Regions from separate parts of the Fictibacillus sp. Mic-4 genome, predicted to be linked through region 1. Evidence: predicted binding sites of a transcription regulator. Region 1 holds the regulator's gene; each other region holds the start of a gene.
What was found. The regulator Rex, encoded in region 1, represses fermentation and respiration genes when NADH is low (regulators of the CRP and FNR family bind a similar motif). The targets are predictions, from matches to a motif close to TTGTGAAATATTTCACAA.

Region 1 (5,359 bases):
TAACTTGAGTGGATAACCGATTTAATTGGATGTAAACTGTGCATAAATAAGTGAATATGTGAATAAAAAGAAAACATCGGAAATTGTATCCGATGTTTCACGTTTCTGTATGCAACTTTTCCCATTCTTCCATTAACTTTTCAATTTCATCTTTAACGGAGTCTACTTTGTTTTGATAGTCCTGTGTTTTTTCGTAATCTTGATAGACGTCAGGGTCACATAGCGCTTCTTCATACGCTGCTTGCTTTTCCTCAAGTTCCTCAAGCAATCGTTCAATTTCTTCAATGCGGCGCATGCGTTTTCGATCCTGGCGTTTCGCTTCTTTATCATAGGCGTAGGTTGTTTCATTCTTTGGCTCATATGTCGCCTGCTTTTCTTTTTCCAATTCTTCTCTCGCGGCCATTTCCGCTTTCTTTTCAACGTAATAATCGTAATCCCCCAGGTAGTTCGTAATGCCATGAGGGGAAAGCTCGGCCACTTTTGTCGCTATTCGGTTAATAAAATAACGGTCATGCGAAATAAAGACGATCGTTCCAGGATAATCAATTAGCGCTTGTTCAAGAACCTCTTTACTGTCAAGATCAAGATGGTTTGTCGGTTCATCAAGCAGAAGCAAATTGGCTTTTTGCATCATCAATTTCGCTAAAGAGAGCCTTGCTTTTTGTCCGCCGCTTAATTCTGAAACGTGTTTTAGTACATCATCTCCGCTAAAAAGAAAATTTCCAAGAACGGTGCGTATTTCTTTTTCCGTCTTCTCCGGATACTCATCCCACAGTTCGTGTAATAATGTCTTATTCGATGTAAGGTTCGCCTGTTCCTGATCATAATGGCCAACTTTTACATTCGTTCCGTAAAGAATAGTACCGCTCTCGAGCGGCAATTGTTTTAAAATCGCCTTTAATAGCGTTGATTTCCCGATTCCGTTTGGTCCTACGATGGCTACACTATCTTGACGGGTTACATGATAGTTTACGTTTGTTAAAAGTGGTTTGCCGTCTTCGTAACCGACCGAAACATTTTCTAATTTAAGCACATCATTGCCGCTCTGGCGCTCAATGTCAAAATGGAATTTAGCCGATTTCTCGTCCCCGAGCGGCTTATCCATTATTGTCATTTTTTCTAGCTGCTTTCTCCGGCTTTGTGCCCGTTTCGTAGTAGAAGCGCGGGCAATATTGCGCTGGACGAAATCTTGCAGTTTGGCAATTTCCTCTTGTTGTTTTTCGTATTCTTTTGTTTCGATTGCGAGCCGTTCCGCCTTTTGTTCAAGGTATTTCGTATAGTTGCCAACATATTTCGTCGACTGGTGCCGTGAAATTTCGTAAACGGTTGTTACGATTTTATCTAAAAAATAGCGGTCATGTGAGACGAGTAAAATAGCTCCAGGATAGCTCTGCAAATAGTGTTCAAGCCAGGACAATGTATCGATGTCTAAGTGGTTTGTCGGCTCGTCCAGAATTAGAAGGTCCGGCTTAGTTAAAAGGAGTTTCGCCAGTGCGAGACGTGTTTTCTGTCCGCCGCTTAATGTTGAAACGATTGTAGAAGGATCAAAATCTGCGAATTGAAAGCCGTGCAGTACTGTGCGAATATCCGCTTCATATTGATAGCCTCCTTCATCTTTAAACTTTATTTGCAGTTCGTCGTATTCTTTTAAAAGTTTGTTGTATTCATGTTCGTTTGCGATTAAGTCCGGGTCACCCATTTTTTCTTCCATCTGGCGCAAACGTTGTTCCATTTCTCTTAGTGGCTGAAATACGGTCAACATTTCGTCCCAAATGGATAGTGAAGACTCAAGGCCGGTATTTTGCGCAAGGTAGCCGATATTCACGCCTTTTGGAATCATAATTGTTCCCGAATCATACGACAATTCCCCGGTAATCGTCTTTAATAACGTTGACTTTCCTGCCCCGTTGCGCCCGACAAGGGCAATTCTCTCACCTGTTTGGACTTCAAGCTTAATATTCGATAAAATGGGAGCTGCCCCAAAAGATTTATATAAATTATTCACTTGTAAAATAATCACGGTATTCACCTCTATTTAAATAAAGACAACAAGACGTTAGCCATACGTCTAGTGTAGCGTAGATACTGAACGATTCGCAATAAATCATTGTTCATCATTTCGTTAGATTTAGCATGAAAAATAAAAGACAGGAAGCAAAAGAATAGTGTATAGTCAAATAGTGAAAGGCGGGAAATTCATGGGAGATTTTACCCACTTTAATGAACAAGGAAGGGCGAGAATGGTTGACATCTCGGAAAAAGAATCGACCTTTCGAACAGCTGTAGCAAAAAGCGCTGTAACAGTAAATGAAGAAATCTATAAAAAAATCATAGAAAAAACATTTAAAAAAGGAGACGTTCTTGCCGTTGCCCAGGTAGCGGGGATTATGGCCGCTAAAAACACGTCGGATTGGATTCCAATGTGCCATCCGCTCGCCTTAACCGGGGTCAACATTACGTTCTCGTGGGAAGAAAAAGGGACGAACTATGTTCTTCATATCGAGGCCGAAGTAAAGACAAAAGGGAGCACCGGCGTTGAAATGGAAGCGCTGACTGCTGCATCTGCGACGGCACTGACCGTTTATGATATGTGCAAAGCAGTCGATAAAGGAATGGTTATTGGGCCAACCTTTTTACAAAGCAAAACCGGCGGAAAAAGCGGCGACTATGAGCGTTCTATCTAAATATGGTAAACTATAATAGAAGTTGTTCAAATGAGATGCCGGGCAAATATCTATCGGCTTCTTTTTGAACATTTATTAAATACGCTTGATTCGGAGGATATACATGAATCAGGAGCAAACGAAAATACCGCAGGCCACTGCAAAAAGGCTGCCGCTTTACTACCGATTTATTCAAAATTTATCAGCATCGGGGAAGCAGCGTGTGTCTTCTGCTGAACTAAGCGAGGCGGTAAAAGTAGATTCCGCTACGATTCGCAGGGATTTTTCTTACTTTGGGGCACTAGGAAAAAAGGGGTATGGCTATAATGTTAATTACTTGCTCTCTTTTTTTCGCAAAACGTTAAATCAAGATGAAGTAACGAAGGTTGCGTTAATTGGAGTCGGCAATTTAGGAACGGCCTTTTTACATTACAATTTTACGAAAAATAACAATACAAAAATCGAATTGGCATTTGATATCGCCCCTGAAAAAGTGGGAAAAAAAATTGCTGATGTTCCGATCTATCATATCGATGAGATCGTAAAAAGACTGAAAGGGACAGAAATTGATGTAGCTATATTAACCGTTCCAGTCAATAGCGCCCAGAGCATTGCCGACAGACTTGTGGAAGCAGGAATGAAGGGGATTTTAAATTTTACCCCTGCAAGGTTGACAATACCCGAATACATTCGGGTACACCATATTGATTTAGCAGTGGAATTGCAATCATTAATCTATTTTATGAAGCACTACCCGATCAAAGAGTCATAAAACTTAAATTTTTCTTAAGGAGGTGTCATATATGCTTTATTTTATCAGCGGAGGTCAGGCGCTAATTATCGCTGCTGTCGCTTTAGTATTATTCGGGCCTAAAAAGTTGCCTGAATTTGGACGGGCTGCAGGAAAAACACTACGCGAATTTAAAAACGCCACACAGGGAATTATGGATGACGATGATGAAAAGAAAGAAAAAGACGCAAAACCTGTGAACGAAACAACGGCCAGAGCTCAGGCCGATCAAAAAGAGGCAATCGTTTCTTCTAACAGTGAACAGAAGTAGTTTAAAGGATGAAAATAATGAACGAAAAGAATATGTCGATTTATGCGCATTTCGGTGAATTAAGAAAACGACTGATCATTACCGTCCTTTTCTTTGCGGCTTTCATGGTTTTAGGCCTTTATCTGGCAAAACCGGTGATCATATACTTGCAAGAAGACCCGGTTGCCCATCGTATTCACATGAATGCGTTTAATTTAACGGATCCGTTAAAAGTGTATCTTAATTTTTCGTTTATCATCGCATTTTTGCTGACGTTTCCTGTCATTCTTTATCAAATATGGGCGTTTGTCAGTCCAGGGCTATATGAAAATGAAAGGCGTGTGACGTTGTCCTATATCCCCATTTCCTTTTTGTTATTTATAGGGGGAATCAGCTTTTCATATTTTGTGCTGTTGCCCCTTGTCGTTCACTTTATGACGGATATGGCAGAATCGTTAAACGTTCAAGGTGTTTATGGAATTAATGAATACTTTTCTTTCTTGTTTAAGCTCATATTGCCCTTTGGACTCATCTTTCAGTTTCCTGTTGTTGTCCTTTTTGTAACAAGGTTAGGGCTCGTGACTCCGAAATTTTTAAAAAAAATCCGAAAGATCTCTTATTTTGTAACGTTTGTTTTTGCAGGGCTCATTGCCCCGCCTGATCTTGTTACGCAATTGATGATTACCATTCCGCTCATCATTTTATATGAGATCAGCATTGTCATTTCGGCTGTTGCCTATAAAAAGAAGTTAGCGGCAGAGGAAGAAGCCGAGTTGGAAGAAGAGTTTCAAAGCATGCGTACGGAATAAAAAATAATCCCCGTGTATATGTACGGGGATTATTTTTTATATTTCCGGAAATGTCGATGCAAGACGAAATAACGTATGCTATTGGCAAAGTCAAATGTAGCGACAATCATGCTAATAATCGTCCATACCCCGGTCAGTCCATCGGTTCTCGAGTAATGGATCGCAAGCATTGTAAACAAAATGCCGATAACCAAATAAAATCCGCTCATAACTAACGGTGATGTTCTCATTGCATAATACCTCCAATAATGATTTGCATTTTCTCCAAATAGTTCTGTATCGCGTCTTTGTTCAGCACAAGAATAAACACAAGTGTGTTCATGGAGGCGTGGGCAACAATCGGGACAAGAATCCTTTTTGTTTTCACATATAAAAAGGCAAACACAAAGCCCATCATTGTATAAACCAATAGGTGTTTAAAATCGCCGTGTACTGCAGCAAAAACTAACGAACTTATAAGTCCGGCAATTAAAAAGTTGAATCGATTGTACAAACTTCCAAAAATGATTTTGCGAAAAATGATCTCTTCTAAGATCGGGCCGATGATCGAAGTAACGACGATAAAATAAGGTGTGTAACCGGCAATCGCGACAAGCTGGTTTGTATTTTCGGACTGTGGGTTAATGCCGAGCACCTTCAATTCAATGCTTCCGGCAATAATTTGGGAAACATACGCCAAAAAAATGCCGAATATCGCCCAGCCGATAGCCGCCATTTTTGATACCCGCCCTTGTTGTTCGTGACGGGTTTTCATATCTGGAACAAGAAGAATGCAAATAATCACAAGCGCAATCGTAAAACTGATCGTCAGCCACAGGCCGGCGATTTGATGACGTGGCACATGAAA
Region 2 (5,359 bases), on a different contig from region 1:
AAGCGCGAACATTATTATCTTTATCAATTAAAAAGGCGGTGTTGGAGTGCATGACCGTTTTGCCGGTTTTTTGAACGAAAAATCCAAGTTTCTTCGCCAGTTCCGGCATTTTTTCCTCGTCGCGGATAATAACCCAGCCGCTTTTGTCCAGTCCGATTCGCTTCGCATAGTCTTCCAACACGTCAGGTGTATCGACTTTCGGATCAATCGTCACCATCACAAATTCTACTTCTTTGCCGAATTTGCCGTCCTTTTTCAACTCGTTTTGCAATTGGGCGAGGCGCTGTGTCGTGATCGGGCAAACATCGGGACAACTTGTGTAAATCAATTCAAGGACACGTACCTTTTTCGACTTCCCAAAGGAATAAGTGGTTCCGTCGATTTTCTTCATCGTCATCGAAGGAAGCGACTGTTTAACCGGCAACTCGTGTTTCTCTTTCCAAATCAGATAAGAAACGATACCGAGTATGACAATCATCAAAATAATGAAAGGAACTATCATTTTTCGCTTCATCTGTTTATCCTTTCCTTTCTCACAACTATGTAACAATTTTATCTAATCATATAAAATTCCAACAATAAATAGCCCGGGTGAGCTATACTTTTTGAAATTCTTTAAGACTATAATAGGTAAGGCTCTTCACATTATATAAAATAAAGGTGCAAAATACGAGGATGTTTCCCATGAAAAAGTTGATTTCTATCATTTTTATCGTTTTTCTTTCCGTTGGCATTTTCCCGGCAAAAGGGCTGGCGCATGCGACTTTAGTTCAATCAAACCCGGCCGCGGAGAGCCAGTTAAACAAGTTTCCTCATGAGATTGTATTAGCCTTCAATGAGCGATTAGAACGGGAACTTTTTGAACTTCAAGTCTATGACAGAAACGGCAAGGCAGTTGCAAAGCAAAAACCGAAAATGAGCACCGACCAGAGAGTGCTTTCATTAAAATTACAGAAACAGCCAAAAGGGGTTTACACGGTTACGTATCATATCATTTCGGCAGATGGCCACCCTGTCAGTGATTCGTATGTCTTTACGGTTGGAAAAACGAGTAAATCGGGCAAAGGGCCTTCAGATAAGGCAGCCAATCATCAGCACGATATTTTAGGAAGTCCGGTAATATGGGGATTCCGGGCAGCTTACTTTTTCATCATGTTGCTGGTGGCAGGCTTTGTGTATTGGGGGACTGTATTGTCTTCCGAAAAGAGAAGCTCCCTTTTTCGAGTATGGGAAAAACGTCTGTTGAAGCTTAATGGTTACGCCTTGATCATTTTTATTGTGCTTTCGGCTGTTGATCTTTTAAGCGGAGAGGAAATGGATAAAGTTGGCCGATTGCTTTTAAAGACGACAGTTGGCCTGTCCTGGATCTTCTCTTTCATTCTTGCTTTTGCCGGGATAGCCATAGTTGGGCGAAAGAAATGGATAAATATAGTATGGATCGTTCTCACTTTCCTTGTGAAAAGCTTAAACGGCCATGCTGCCGGGGCGGACCGGGTGTATCTCTCCGTTCCGCTTGATATGATTCACTTGTTTGCCGCGTCACTTTGGGCCGGTGGAGTATTCTACTTGTTTTTAGTGCATAGAAAAGATAAAGAGCAAATGCGAATGTTTTTGCCCGTGTTTTCAAAAACGGCGTTTATTTCACTTGTGGCTTTAATGATTTCAGGTCTCCTTTATACGCTGATTTTGCAGCCGAAACTCTCGTATTTAGTTGAAACGTCATGGGGGATTCTTCTTCTTATAAAAATCGTTGCCGTTTTGGCGGTGCTCATTGCGGGGGCAATGATACGCCGGAAAATAACGGTCAACGAATCGATTTCCACATGGCTGAAGGCCGACTTTAGTTTATTGGTCGCCATTATCATTATTGTCGGAGCATTAACGTATATGAGCCCGACTCCGGTTAACGAGCCGCTGACATGGGTGAAGGACACGAATAGCGGGCAAATACAAACGGAAATTAGCCCAATGAAGCCGGGAAACAATTCATTTTCAGTCGAGGTTGTGACAAAGAAAGGGAAACCAAAGCCAAGAGCTGTTGAACTATGGCTCTATTCGCTTGATTCGGACAAGATGGCACCGATTAAAGTTTCGTTAAAAAAACAAGGGAGCCCGAAAGCTGATAAGAATCAACTTGAGGAAACCTATGCGAGAAGCGGACCGTACCTTCCGTTTCCGGGAAAATGGTTAGTTGAGGTAAAAGTTCTAGATCAGAATGATAATGAACAAGTATGTAAAAAAGAAATCAGGATTTTTGATATTCAATAGGATGGTGAATCTGGTATGAAAAAACGAATGGCAATGATGGCGACATTCGTGTTCAGTTTGTTTGTATTTGCAGGTGTAGCAAGCGCTCATGTTGTTGTATTCCCACAAAAAACGACACAAGGGACGTATGAAAAATTTACGGTTCGTGTACCGACTGAAAAAGACAGTCCGACAGTAAAAGTGAAACTTGACGTGCCAAAAGAAGTGGAAGTTTTCGGCGTTGAGCCGATGCCAGGCTGGAAGTATGAACTGGCAAAAGATCAAACCGGACTTATTACAGGCATTACTTGGACGGCAGAAAATAAGGGGCTTAGAGCTTCAGAATTCGGTGAATTTAACATTCAAGGAAAAGTAAGCAATAAAGCGGACAAAATCGTCTGGAAGGCGTATCAAACGTATAAAGATGGTAGTGTGGTGAAATGGACGGGAGCGGAGGACTCGGAAAATCCGGCTTCTGTCACACAAGTTGCGAAAAGCAATGGAAATGCTCATGATCATCATGCAAGCCATGCGGGAGCCAATGAGGAATCAGCGCAAACGAACCATGAAGAAGCGAAACCATCAAACATACCGCTTTATCTATCCATCGCAGCAGTAATTCTTAGCCTTGTTGCCGTTATTATTTCGCTGTTAAAAGCCCGGAAGCAATAAGCAGGGAAAAAAGGGGGATCCCCCTTTTTCCCCTGCTTATAAATTTTTTTAACTTGGTTAGAATATACTTGTGATCGACGTCACAAAATTACCACATTTTATAGGATATTTTAACTGAAATTGCGTTGACATACTATAGCCGCTATTGTATCCTTACAAAGGGATATGATAAGGTTTCCATTATTGATAATAAGCCGATTTATCAATTTCCGTGGAAGGGGTCTGTACTATGAGCATCGAGAAGCGCCCATATCGGGCAATGGCATTAATGTCAGGGATTCTTTCTCAGCTTGTAGGCAGTATTTTAATAGGGATATTTGCTGGCAAATGGTTAGATGGGAAAATCGGAACGAGTCCGTTGTTTTTAATTATCGGACTGCTTCTAGGTTTATTTGCCGGCGTGTATGGCATGATCCGACTTTTATCGAAATTTTCAGGAGAAGAACAGAAATGACTGAGTACAACGCGACATTCCGAAAGTACATAAAGTACATGTTCTTCTTGCTATCTATTTTTGTCCTCGGTTACGGATTCACCCCCTATCACTCCATTTTTCTCGGACTTATTTTAGGCTCCTTGTTTAGTTTATTTAATTTATGGAGTATGTATTCAAAAGTGGAACGGCTCGGACAGGCCGTCATCCACAAGAAAAAAGTGAAAACATTAGGTTCACTGTCAAGGCTTTTAATGGGAGGCCTCGCAGCGCTTATCGCCTTACGATATCCGCAATATTTTCATTTGTTAAGTGTGGTAGTGGGATTGATGGCAATCTACATTATCATGTTAATAGATTCACTTATGCAAGCCATACGCTCATAGCTAATTTTTTTTCAGGCTATGATGATCTTACTCAAAAGGAAGAGAGGTGAAGTGGAAATGGAACATGAAGCTCCTATAGTAACGTTTATGGGTCTTAACTTTAACTTGGCAAACGTTCTAATGATAATCGTTTCCTCTGTCATTGTTTTTATTATCGCGATGCTCGCTACTCGATCCCTGTCAATGAGACCGGGTGGGATGCAAAACTTCCTTGAGTGGGTAGTGGATTTTGTGAAAGGAATCATTAACAGCACAATGGATTGGAATACGGGAGGGCGCTTCCTTACATTAGGATTGACGCTCATCATGTATATTTTCGTAGCCAATATGTTGGGACTGCCATTTTCAGTCGTTGTGGATCACAAGCTGTGGTGGAAATCGCCAACTGCTGACCCAACGATAACATTAACGCTTGCTGTCATGATTGTGGGACTCACTCACTATTACGGCATCAAAATGCGAGGCTTTAAAGAATATGGAAGCCAGTTTTTCCAGCCTTTTAAACTGCTATTCCCGATAAAGCTAATTGAAGAGTTTGCGAATACACTAACGCTCGGTCTTCGGCTTTACGGTAACATCTATGCAGGGGAAGTGCTTCTCGGATTGCTAGTAAGCCTGATGCATTCCGGTATTTTTGCCGGGATTTTTGGAGCAATTCCGATGATTGTATGGCAAGGATTTTCAATCTTTGTCGGATCTATCCAGGCATTTATCTTTACAATGTTAACAATGGTATATCTCGCCCACAAGGTGAGCCACGACCATTAATTTTAAATGATTCCAGCTTCTACGGAGGCAAAAAATACAGATTTTGGGGAAAAAGAAGGGAGAACTACAAATGGGTGCATTAGCATTAGTAGCAGCTGCAATTGCTGTAGGTTTAGCGGCATTAGGTGCCGGTATTGGTAACGGTTTGATCGTAGGTCGTACAGTTGAGGGGATTGCTCGTCAACCAGAACTACGCGGTACTCTTCAAACAACAATGTTTATCGGGATTGCGTTAGTTGAGGCGCTTCCTATCATTGGTGTCGTTATTGCGTTCATCGTTTTAGGAAAAGCTTAATCGTAAACATTGTTTATCAAGGATTTTCATAATGGCGAAGCACGTTCTTCAAGGAACTTCCTTCGCCATTCCTTATGTATGACCGATTGAAGGGAGGAAAAACTTGTGCAAACCTTAACTCTAGGTCTTGCTGTAAATAGCGGAGATATTTTACTTCAGTTAGTTGCTTTTTTAATCTTAATGGCTCTATTACGCAAATTCGCATGGGGTCCGCTAATGGGCATCATGAAAGCGCGTCAAGAACATATTAACGGTGAAATAGATGCAGCGGAGAAAGCCCGCAAAGAAGCTGAAAGCAATCTCGCGCTTCAAATCGAGGAATTAAAGAAGGCGCGTGAAGAAGCGAAAGCGATTATTGATAATGCGAAAAAACAAGGTGAAGTACAAGGTGAAGCGATCATTAAAGCTGCACGCCTTGAAGCGGATCGCTTAAAAGAAGAAGCGATCGCTGACATTGCAAGTGAGAAGGATAAAGCGGTTGCGGCGCTTCGAAATGAAGTGGCATCCCTTTCTGTCATGATCGCTTCGAAAGTGATTGCGAAAGAATTGGATGAGAAA
Region 3 (5,359 bases), on a different contig from region 1:
TCCAGGATGACCCGTCCGTTCAAATTGTAACGAATGCCCAGAAGTGGTACATCGACAAAAAACTAAAAGGAACGAAAGATGAGGGCTTGCCAGTATTGTCAGCAGGCGCTCCGTTTAAAGCTGGCGGACGGAACGGCGCGAGCTACTATACGTACATTCCTAAAGGAACGATGGCGATTAAAAATGCCGCCGACCTTTATTTATACGACAATACGGTAGCGACCATTAAGATTACCGGAGCGGATGTGAAGGAATGGCTGGAGATGTCGGCTGGCCAATTCAACCAGATTGACCCGAACAAAGAGGGCGAGCAAAACTTAATTAATAACAATTATCCAACGTACAACTTTGATACACTCGATGGGGTTACGTATCAAATTGACGTCTCTCAGCCTGCAAAGTATGACAAAAGCGGGAATGTCATCAATCCCGACGCCAATCGGATTAAAAACCTTGAGTATAACGGTAAGCCAGTTGATGACAAGCAGGAGTTTATTGTCGTAACCAATAACTACCGGGCAAGCTCTAAAACATTCCCGGGTGTAAAAAATGCGAAAGATGTTCAATTATACCCGGATGAAAACCGGCAAGTTTTGATCGATTATATTACTGAACAGAAGAAAATTGATCCGAGTGCGGATAACAACTGGACGTTTGCCGCAGTCAGCGGCCATCCGAACATCGTGTTCGACTCTTCACCTGATGCGCAAAAAGTCGTTCCAGCAGACGGCTCGATTCGCTATGAAGGGGAAAGCTCCGACGGATTTGCGAAATATTCATTCAAGCTTCCTGCCAGGCAGAAGGAAAATGTGAAAGTCCAGCTGCTCGGAATCAATGATTTTCATGGGCAGCTCGACACATACAATGCGAAATTGAATGCAGGGGGGGCCGAATATTTAGCCGCTTATTTAAAACAGCGGGAGGCGACAAATCCGAATACATTGCTTGTTGAAGCGGGCGACATGGTCGGGGCAAGCTCCCCGGTGTCGGCGCTCCTTCAAGATGAACCAACCATCCGTTTTTTAAACAAGCTCGGCTTTGATGTCGGGACTGTAGGCAACCATGAATTTGACGAAGGCGTAGCGGAAATGCTTCGCCTCATCCATGGCGGTCCCCACCCGAAAACAGAAGGGAAATACGGCCCGTTTGAAGGGGCTAACTTTCCATATGTAGCCGCTAACTTGATAGATGAAAAGACGAAAAAACCGATCCTCGATCCGTACGTCATTAAAAAAGTAGATGGCATTCCGATCGGCTTCATAGGTGTTGTTTTATCCGACACGCCAGGCATCGTCATTCCGAGCGGTGTAGCCGGCGTGCAGTTTACGGATGAAACGGAAGCGATCAATAAAGCGGCAGAGGAGTTAAAGGCGAAAGGGGTCAAATCGATTGTCGTTCTTGCCCACAACCCGGCCAACTCCAATTTTGACGGGACAGGTGCAACGGGAGAATTAGTCGATATCGCGAATAAAATCGATGATGAAGTCGATGTGTTATTTGGCGGGCATAATCATGCGTTTACGAACACAGTTGTTGATCATAAATTAATTGTCCAATCCTACTCGTATGGCACTGCTTTTTCTGATGTAGACCTTGAAATTGATCCGGATACGAAAGACATCGTTTCGAAAAAAGGCGAAATCGTTACAACGTACCGGGATAAAATTCAACCCGATGCTGATATAAAAGCGATGGTTGATAAATATAAAGAGGATGTTGCCCCGATCATCAATGAAGTAGTCGGACATGCAGCAGAGGCGATTACCCGGGACCCGAATGCGGACGGCGAAATAACGTTAGGAAACTTGATCGCCGACTCGATGAAGGCGCAAACGGGCACGGACTTTGCGTTTATGAACCCTGGCGGCATCCGCTCTGATATTAATGCCGGGGACATTACATGGGGCGAGTTGTTTACCGTTCAACCGTTTGGCAATGATCTTGTGAAAATGGAACTGACCGGCGAACAGATTAGAAAGATTTTTAACGAGCAATGGGCCGATCCAACAAGGCCGAGATTTTTGCAAATTTCGGGATTAAAGGTGACGTACGACGATTCCCGTCCGGCTGGCGATCGTATCGTCGACATTACCTTCCCGGACGGCAAACCGATCGATCCGGAGAAAACGTACACAATTACGACAAACAACTTCCTTGCCGGCGGAGGCGATAGCTTTTTGACGTTTAAAGAAGGCAAGAACCAGGTTGTTGACATCGTCGACCTTGATGCCCTCGTGAAATATGTTAAGGCAAAAGGGGAAGTCAATCCGAAGTTCGAAGGCCGGATTACGAAGTTGAATAAGTAAAAGAAGGAGGGTGACTCGACTGTCACCCTCCTTTTGATACCCCGGGTTGTTGTAAAATGAAAACATCGTTAAAATAGTACTAAAGGGTTTGAATCTTTGCAGCAGAGGAGAGTGTTTCTTTGGGGTGTTTATTGGATGATATTATTGAATATAACCGCGGTTTTGTTGATAAAAAAGAATATGAGCCTTATTTGACCACAAAGTTCCCGGATAAAAAATTCGTCATTCTTACTTGCATGGACACAAGGCTTGTCGAACTTTTGCCAGCCAGCATGAACGTCAAGAACGGTGATGTGAAAATGATCAAGTCGGCTGGTGGTGTCGTTTCAACACCATTTGGCGGGGTTATGCGCAGTATCATTGTCGCCATTTATGAATTAGGCGCCGATGAAGTGTTTGTCATCGGTCATCATGATTGTGGCATGAGCCACCTGAACCCGGAGCAAACGAAGAAGAAATTTATTGAAAGAGGGATTAAGAAAGAAACCATTGAGGTGTTAGAACATTCGGGGCTTAACCTGGAAAAATGGTTAAGAGGGTTTAATGATGTAACAGAAAGCGTTAAAGCCAGTGTGAACCTTATAAGAAGCCACCCTCTTGTTCCTGACATTCCGGTTCATGGCTTAGTGATCGACCCGAAAACGGGCAAACTTGATGTCATTGAAGCAGGGTATAAAAAGACCAAATAGAAGCAGAGATGAAGGGCGTCTAAGGATGTCCTTTTTGAAATTGGTTATTTTCATAGAATAGCCTAAAATTTCCATGTGGAATTATGCTAACTTTTTCACAAATTAAATTGTAATCAATGGCCGAAAAGGTATAAACTAATAAAGATGACTAAAAACGTTCCGTATCATAAAGTTCTGCTCACTGCATCATTCCGTCCATGGCCAGTCGATTTGGTTATGATAGTGAAAGTTGGAGTGGCTTTATCATGGTATGGCGATTTAAATAGTAAAGGAGGACTTCCAGTATGTCAGAAACATCAACTCAACAACCATCTACTACCGAAACTGCGGCTCAATCGTCTGAAACTCGCCGTGGGCAACTTGATGTGCTTGATCAACTACTTAAACCTGAAGTTCAAGAATCGTTGTCAACACTAGTAGACAATCTTCCTAAATTGGCGGAAATGGTTACGTTTCTCACTGATTCGTTCGACTTCGTGAAGTCAGTATCAACAGATAAAGTGCTGGCTAATGATATTGTCGGCGGAATTAAAGAATTTTCCGAGCCAATTACAGGGAAAGTAAAGGAATTGGCTTCAGCCGCGGTTGAAGCAAGCGACCGTGCGGAAGCCGATCAATCATCAACGATTGGTTTATTCGGGCTTTTAAAAATGTTGAAAGACCCGCAAGTGCAAAAATTATTCCGATTTGCGCAAGCTTATTTAGACATTATGGCAGAACGACAAAAGCAAAAATAATGGATCTACTTACGATAAAGGAATGAACGGAGGGTTAAAATGCAAAAAAAAGTTGTTATTTTGGGCGGCGGTTACGGCGGTCTGCTTACTGCGCTAACAGCTCGAAAATATTTAGGGGCAAATGAAGCGCCGATTACACTCGTAAACCGTTATCCATCACATCAAATTATTACTGAACTTCATCGTCTCGCTGCAGGGAATTTAGCAGAAAAAGCGGTTGCATTGCCACTAGAAAAATTGCTTCGTGGCAAAGACGTCAATTTAAATATCAATACGGTTAAAGAAATTATTCCTGATGAGCACCGCGTCGTTTTAGCAGACGGTACAAGCCTTGACTATGAAGTGCTTGTTATTGCGCTCGGAAGTGAAACAGCGTTCTTTGGCATTCCAGGACTACAGGAACACAGTTTTGTTCTTAAGTCTGTTGATGATGCGAACCGTATTCGTGCGCATGTTGAATCATGCATCCAGGAATACAGCAAAACAAAAAATAAAGCCGATGCAACGTTCGTTGTTGGCGGAGGCGGTTTAACCGGCATCGAATTAATCGGAGAATTTGCCGACGAAATTCCAGCGCTATGCAAAAAATATGGTGTTTCTTTTGATGAAATTTCTTTATATGTTGTTGAAGCAGCGCCAACTATTCTACCAGGCTTCCCTGAAGATTTAGTAGAGCGTGCGCAAACAAGTCTGGGCGCCCGCGGCGTGAAGTTCATTACAGGTGTTCCTGTAACAAAAATGGAAGCGACAACTGTTGAATTGAAAGACGGAAGTAAAATTGAAACGAAAACGATGGTTTGGACAGGCGGCGTTCAAGGAAACTCTGTTGTTGCGAATTGCGGAATTGAAGTTAACCGCGGCCGTGCGACAGTTAATGAATTCCTTCAGTCCACATCGCATGAAGACATCTTTGTAGCGGGAGACAGTGCGGTAGTTATGGGCCCTGAAGGACGTCCATATCCTCCAACCGCTCAAATTTCATGGCAAATGGGTGAGGCAATCGGCTATAACTTATTTGCATACTTAAAAGGCGGCAAAATGGAAGAATTCAAACCGGTCTTCTCCGGAACGTTAGGAAGCCTTGGCCGTAAAGATGCCATTGCGACAATCGGCGAGAATAAAACGAAGTTAAAAGGCATTCCGGCATCCTTAATGAAAGAAGCAAGTAATGTCCGTTATCTTGCGCATATTAACGGTTTGTTTAGTAAACTGTATTAATCCATACGTAATCATCATTTCAAAAGCTGTGAAAATCTTTGTTAAAGATTTCATAGCTTTTTTTTCAACATTTCATTAGACGAAAGCAGCGAAATCTCGGCAAAAAAACTACCTGATTTTTAATTGAACGCCGCTTAGTATTGTAAATTCATTCGGATTTTGTTGGACAAGCGAAAGATATGTAAGAAAAAACTTAGCAAACGAAGCAGATTGTGACAAACATTTCTCTTTGAAGTACGTATAATCATTTTTACAAAGACATACATTGATAAGTTAACGAAACGGATCTTGTCAGGAAGAAAGGGGGACCGGTTGATTCGTTTTCACGCACGTGCTTCATATAGATCATTTTGAAAAAAAGAAAGGAGAGGTTTTTAGTGGAACAGATGGTATCATTAATTTTCATTCT
Region 4 (5,359 bases), on a different contig from region 1:
CGAAAATTGAGGCGTCGATTGTTCCGGAAGCATGTACGAACGAACCGCGCCAGATAAATAAATGTCCGCCTTTTTCTCAAGCTCAGGCAATACTTCAAACAAAAATTCATATACGCCATCTTCTTCATCCGTATACAACCGCTCGCCATTAAATTTCAGCGAAGAGCTTTCGATGAGCCCCATGATTTCCTGTTCCTTAATGGCATCACGCATAATAATTTCGCCTCTTTCTTGTGTCTCGCCATGAAACGGATGGATTACGTATTCACCGTAATGGTACTCGAGCTTCACTTCGAGCCGATCTTCTTCGCTTTCCACATACACGTTCGCCTTTAAAGGAGCCGTTACAATTTGATTGGAAATGGCTTTTGCGATGTGAAGCTGTCCGATTTTCTTTAAGCCCGGGGCGACATTGGATAGAAAGGAGCCCACTTGCTCTTTAGCAATCGGCAGCTTCCTGTTTTGTTTGCATGAAGAAGCAAGCTCTTTCAACATCGCCTGCTGATTCGCCGTAAGCTTGTATAAATTCCCTTCATAAAAAAGCCAGCCATACATCGGAAAGAGAGATTCGATATGAAAGTTTTCGAGCTTCAGTTCAAAATCCCCCGAACTGCTTTGATCGAGCTGAAATAAAAACGGTGACTCTTCATCCAGAAGCTCTACGGCTTCATACGAATAGCCATTATGCTCCAGGCGGACATCGCAGTCTTTTAATGTCTCCATCAGACGATTGGCGGCATATGGCGGGATAAACAGTTCCCGCTCATTTGTTTTATGCCAAAACGAATTTAAGCGATCGCGGTATGCCGATTCGATATTCGCAATTTCCTGCAGGATGCGAATTCCGTTCATATCCTGCTCGCTGAAGGTATGCTTTTCAGGATCGTATGTGAAGTTGTCCGTAAAAAAGTAAGTGGACCCCGTTTCAATTTTATGAAGCAGCTCTTTTAGTTTTCTCACGACGTATAGCCGCTGGCTGCCCACTTTCATTTCAATCGTCATATACCGACCTTCATAAGCCGAATGCGATTTGCAAATGAATTCTACGTTTAATGGTGTACGCGCTCTTCCCGTCACTTTTTTTGCGTCGGACAGCTGGTAGTGGGCAAAACTTTCAATCAGCCTTCTTGTTGCTTCAAACTCTCTCTTTTTTCTGCTTACTTCAAGCATGGCCGAATTTTCTTGAGTCCGATCCGCCACTTCCAATAAAACCGCGACACTATGCTTGCATTCCTCGTATTTGTCAAAGGCCGGGCAATTACATCCCATAGTAATAAAGCCATTACTTTCTATAATCACAACGTTATAAACGTCGCTTCCTTCAACTTTTGCATACCATCTATTTCCCGTTTTCTCCTCCAGATCCACAACGCGCCCCTGTTGATAATAATTCAGGCCGCGCTTATAGATCGTACGTGAAAACATCGCCTCGATATCCCGCCTCGTCAAACGAGCAATTGTTTCATTCATGATCAATTTCCTCTTTCGTCCGTGTTCTTATCTCTCATTATAACAATAACCGGGCTGGAATAAGCTTATTTTGGTCCCCGCAGTTTCTTCCATTTAAAGTAAGCTCCTAAAGAACGAACACTAAATATTTTTCTATTTTCCCTTTTATGGTAAGCTAATACGAAATAAAGGAGAGTGAACGACAATGAAAATTAATTTTACGAAAAAACAATTTGAAACGTTGATTGAGCTTGTATATGCTGGCCACTGGATACTTAATAGCCATCGGAACGAGGAAATTAAAAAGTATAATGAGGTAGAGCAATTGATTTATTCGTTCGCAAAACCGTTCGGATTAGAGCATTTTATTGAATTTGATAAAAGACTGGATGGCTATTATCCGACATTGGAATTTGAAGATTCCATGGAAGAATTGATCGCCGAGTATGATGACCGTGCCTTTTGGGACGAACTCGTTGACCGATTGGCCCTGCGCGATTTAACAAAAGAAGGTATTGAAGGAAAGTCTAATGAGGAGATCATGGAAAGAAGAATTGAACTTAAAGAAAAATATGAGATTGAATTTGAAAAACACCACCTCAATCGTTTAAAAATTGAAAAGTAATTTCCCCTTAGCAAAACGAAGGCGATGACCGCTTTCGTTTTTTTATTTGCCCACTCCCGCCTCCTTATTTGAAATTGTGTGCAATTGGTGAACGTTATGTAACCTGTGACATTTGTCACATCCGAAATGTAAAGAAAGGTATACGATGACTGTGTCTTTCTTTTATGAAGCATTTTGTTTTGAAAGGAGCTGAATCAATATGAAGAAGCTTGCAATGACGAAAACTTCTTTGCTGCTTCTCTTGTCTGCATGTTTATTAGCCGGATGTGACAAACGGTTTATCCTGCTTCACCCGAAGGGACCTGTCGCGCAGAAGGAATATGACTTAATCGTCCTATCGGCTCTATTGTGCGCGATTGTTGTTATCCCTGTTCTGGCTCTTCTCGTTTTTATTGTTATCCGGTACCGGGACAAGCCTGGAAATAAAGCCCCTTATCGGCCGGAATGGAATGAAAGCAAATGGCTTGAAGTTTTCTGGTGGGGCATTCCGATTGTCATTATTGGCGTTCTCGGTTTTTATACGGCAAAAACGACATTTGCCTTAGTGAAGCCGCCGGTAACGAACGTGAAGCCGGTGACGATTCAAGTGACGTCGCTCGATTGGAAATGGCTGTTCCAATATCCCGATCAAAAAATCGCCACTGTCAATTATGCGGAAATTCCTGCCGGTGTGCCGGTTCAATTTGTCTTAACGTCGGACGCGCCAATGAATTCGTTCTGGGTGCCGCAATTAGGAGGGCAAGAATATACGATGCCCGGAATGGCGATGAGGCTCTGGTTACAGGCCGACAAGCCAGGAACATATTACGGTTCTGGCGCCAATTTTACCGGGAAAGGATTCGCCCATATGAAATTCAAGGTGGTCGCGAAACCGCAGTCCGACTTTCTCGCGTGGACGAAACAGGTGAAGAAAACCGCCCCGGCATTAACGAAAGAAGGGTATGAAAAACTCGCCCGGCAAGGTCTTGCTGAAAAAACGGCGTTCTCTTCCTACCCGGCTGGACTTTTTGAAGAAATCGTCGATAAAAACGGCGGCAAATATATGAGTCATGAAATGAAACATGGACATGGCCACATGCATCAGCATGACGAGAACTAACTGAAAGGAGGAAATTAGGATGAAAGACTTCTTTGTAACTGGCGATCCGCTCATTTACGGCGCGGATGCCGCGATTGTCGTGACGGTTGTTGCCATTGTGTTTGTTTTGACATATTTCAAAAAATGGCGCTGGTTATGGCGGGAATGGATCACAACCGTCGATCATAAAAAAATCGGCATTATGTATATTATTTGTTCGCTCCTTATGCTTTTCAGGGGCGGGGTTGACGCGATATTAATGCGTCTTCAGCTGGCGATGCCAGACACGAAATTTCTTGAATCCCAGCATTACAATGAAATTTTCACCACGCACGGAACGATCATGATTTTATTTATGGCGATGCCATTTATGTTTGCGCTCTTTAACTGGGTCATCCCGCTTCAAATTGGAGCGAGGGATGTCGCGTTTCCTTACTTAAACGCGCTCAGTTTCTGGCTATTTTTCTTCGGAGCCTTATTATTTAACATCTCATTTGTCATCGGCGGCTCGCCTGATGCCGGATGGCTTGCGTATCCGCCGCTATCCGAACTGTCACACAGCCCTGGCGTTGGCGAAAACTTTTACATCTGGGGGATTCAAATTTCCGGGATCGGAAGCCTGGCTTCAGGCATTAACTTCCTCGTGACGATCTTGAAAATGCGCGCCCCTGGAATGAAACTGATGAAAATGCCGCTCTTTTCCTGGTCGGTACTCGCAAGCTGCATTACGATCATTTTTACATTCCCTGTACTGACGGTGACGCTTGCCCTGCTTTTTGTCGACCGGTTCTTTGGCGCCCATATTTTCACGATGGACGGCGGCGGAAACCCGATGATGTATGTGAACTTAATCTGGATGTGGGGGCACCCTGAAGTGTATATCGTTGTTCTGCCGGCATTCGGTATTTATTCGGAAGTCGTCAGCACCTTCTCGAAGAAGAAAATTTTCGGCTACACGTCGATGGTGTTCTCGATGATGATCATTAGCGTTCTTTCCTATTTCACATGGGTTCACCATTTCTTTACGATGGGAGCCGGCGCGGATGTCAACGCGTTCTTCGCAATTACAACAATGGCGATTGGCATACCGACAGGCGTGAAGGTCTTCAACTGGCTGTTTACGATGTTCCGCGGCCGGATCCGGATGACCCAGCCGATGTTATGGACGCTCGCCTTCGTTCCTTGTTTTCTTGTCGGTGGCGCAACCGGGGTCATGCTTGCCGTCGCGCCTGCGGATTATCAATATCATAACAGCTATTTCCTGATCGCCCACTTCCATCAAACATTGATCGGGGGCGTCGTCTTCGGGTATTTAGCCGGACTTTATTACTGGTGGCCGAAAATCTTTGGCTTTAAATTGAACGACAGGTTGGGAAAATGGGCGTTCTGGCTATGGAACATCGGATTTTACGTTTGCTTCATGCCGCAATATGCGCTCGGATTCATGGGCATGACGCGCCGTGTGTACACGTACGGCTGGGACATGGGCTGGGCGCCGTACAACCTTGTCTCAACGGTCGGTGCATTCCTCATGGGAATCGGCTTTGTCGTGCAAGGATGGCAAATTATTTACAGCATCAAGCGCGGCGAACGTGATCTGACAGGCGATCCATGGAACGGGCGGACGCTCGAATGGTCGATTCCGTCACCTCCACCGGTCTACAACTTCGCTAAAATACCTGAAGTGAGCGGGCAAGATGCCTGGTGGGAAATGAAGAAAAAAGGAATCAAGCCGACTGTCACTTCCTATGAAGCGATTCACATGCCGAAAAACTCGGGCATTCCATTTTTAATGTCAGTATGCTGGTTTATCGCCGGGTTTGGCTTAACATTCCATTGGATTTGGATCGGGCTAGCGGGACTCGCTGGTGTCGGAATTTGTTTATTGGCCCGTTCGTTCCAATACAAAACAGAGTATTACATCCCGGCAAAAGAAGTAAGCCGGATAGAAGCGATGTATAGAAGGGGGGCCTAGCCGTGCAACAGTCGATTACACCTCAACATGAACACGAACATCATGAATCGATGAAAGTGTTCGGGTTCTGGATCTTTCTCATGACCGATTGCATATTATTTGCGTGTCTATTTGCCACCTTTGCGGTATTGCGCACACATACCGATCTCCCTTTTACAGGGAATGAACTATTTGAAATTCCGGGCTTTACCGCTGAAACATTTATTTTATTAACGAGCAGCTTCACGAGCGG

Region 2: WD019_RS10605 (AtpZ/AtpI family protein) is a predicted target of Rex. The motif match lies at 2,988-3,005, and genes of this name have one in related genera.
Region 3: WD019_RS10140 (DUF1641 domain-containing protein) is a predicted target of Rex. The motif match lies at 3,079-3,096, and genes of this name have one in related genera.
Region 4: WD019_RS16475 (ubiquinol oxidase subunit II) is a predicted target of Rex. The motif match lies at 2,178-2,195, and genes of this name have one in related genera.

Annotation. Positions count from the first base shown of each region.
Region 1 is NZ_JBBHZM010000037.1:6,222-11,580, forward strand. It holds gene WD019_RS18055 (ABC-F family ATP-binding cassette domain-containing protein) at 98-2,020, opposite strand; gene moaC (cyclic pyranopterin monophosphate synthase MoaC) at 2,199-2,684, shown strand; gene WD019_RS18065 (redox-sensing transcriptional repressor Rex) at 2,788-3,435, shown strand; gene WD019_RS18070 (twin-arginine translocase TatA/TatE family subunit) at 3,467-3,724, shown strand; gene tatC (twin-arginine translocase subunit TatC) at 3,742-4,512, shown strand; gene WD019_RS18080 (hypothetical protein) at 4,542-4,742, opposite strand; gene WD019_RS18085 (CPBP family intramembrane glutamic endopeptidase) at 4,739-5,359, opposite strand, start outside.
Region 2 is NZ_JBBHZM010000013.1:68,819-74,177, forward strand. It holds gene WD019_RS10590 (SCO family protein) at 1-514, opposite strand, end outside; gene WD019_RS10595 (copper resistance CopC/CopD family protein) at 685-2,268, shown strand; gene WD019_RS10600 (YcnI family protein) at 2,284-2,919, shown strand; gene WD019_RS10605 (AtpZ/AtpI family protein) at 3,149-3,373, shown strand; gene WD019_RS10610 (ATP synthase subunit I) at 3,370-3,738, shown strand; gene atpB (F0F1 ATP synthase subunit A) at 3,796-4,506, shown strand; gene atpE (F0F1 ATP synthase subunit C) at 4,577-4,801, shown strand; gene atpF (F0F1 ATP synthase subunit B) at 4,907-5,359, shown strand, end outside.
Region 3 is NZ_JBBHZM010000012.1:76,435-81,793, forward strand. It holds gene WD019_RS10130 (bifunctional 2',3'-cyclic-nucleotide 2'-phosphodiesterase/3'-nucleotidase) at 1-2,306, shown strand, start outside; gene WD019_RS10135 (beta-class carbonic anhydrase) at 2,426-2,995, shown strand; gene WD019_RS10140 (DUF1641 domain-containing protein) at 3,280-3,732, shown strand; gene WD019_RS10145 (NAD(P)/FAD-dependent oxidoreductase) at 3,772-4,950, shown strand; gene WD019_RS10150 (hypothetical protein) at 5,328-5,359, shown strand, end outside.
Region 4 is NZ_JBBHZM010000029.1:30,676-36,034, reverse strand. It holds gene WD019_RS16485 (SNF2 helicase associated domain-containing protein) at 1-1,470, opposite strand, end outside; gene WD019_RS16480 (hypothetical protein) at 1,655-2,074, shown strand; gene WD019_RS16475 (ubiquinol oxidase subunit II) at 2,274-3,173, shown strand; gene WD019_RS16470 (cbb3-type cytochrome c oxidase subunit I) at 3,193-5,127, shown strand; gene cyoC (cytochrome o ubiquinol oxidase subunit III) at 5,130-5,359, shown strand, end outside.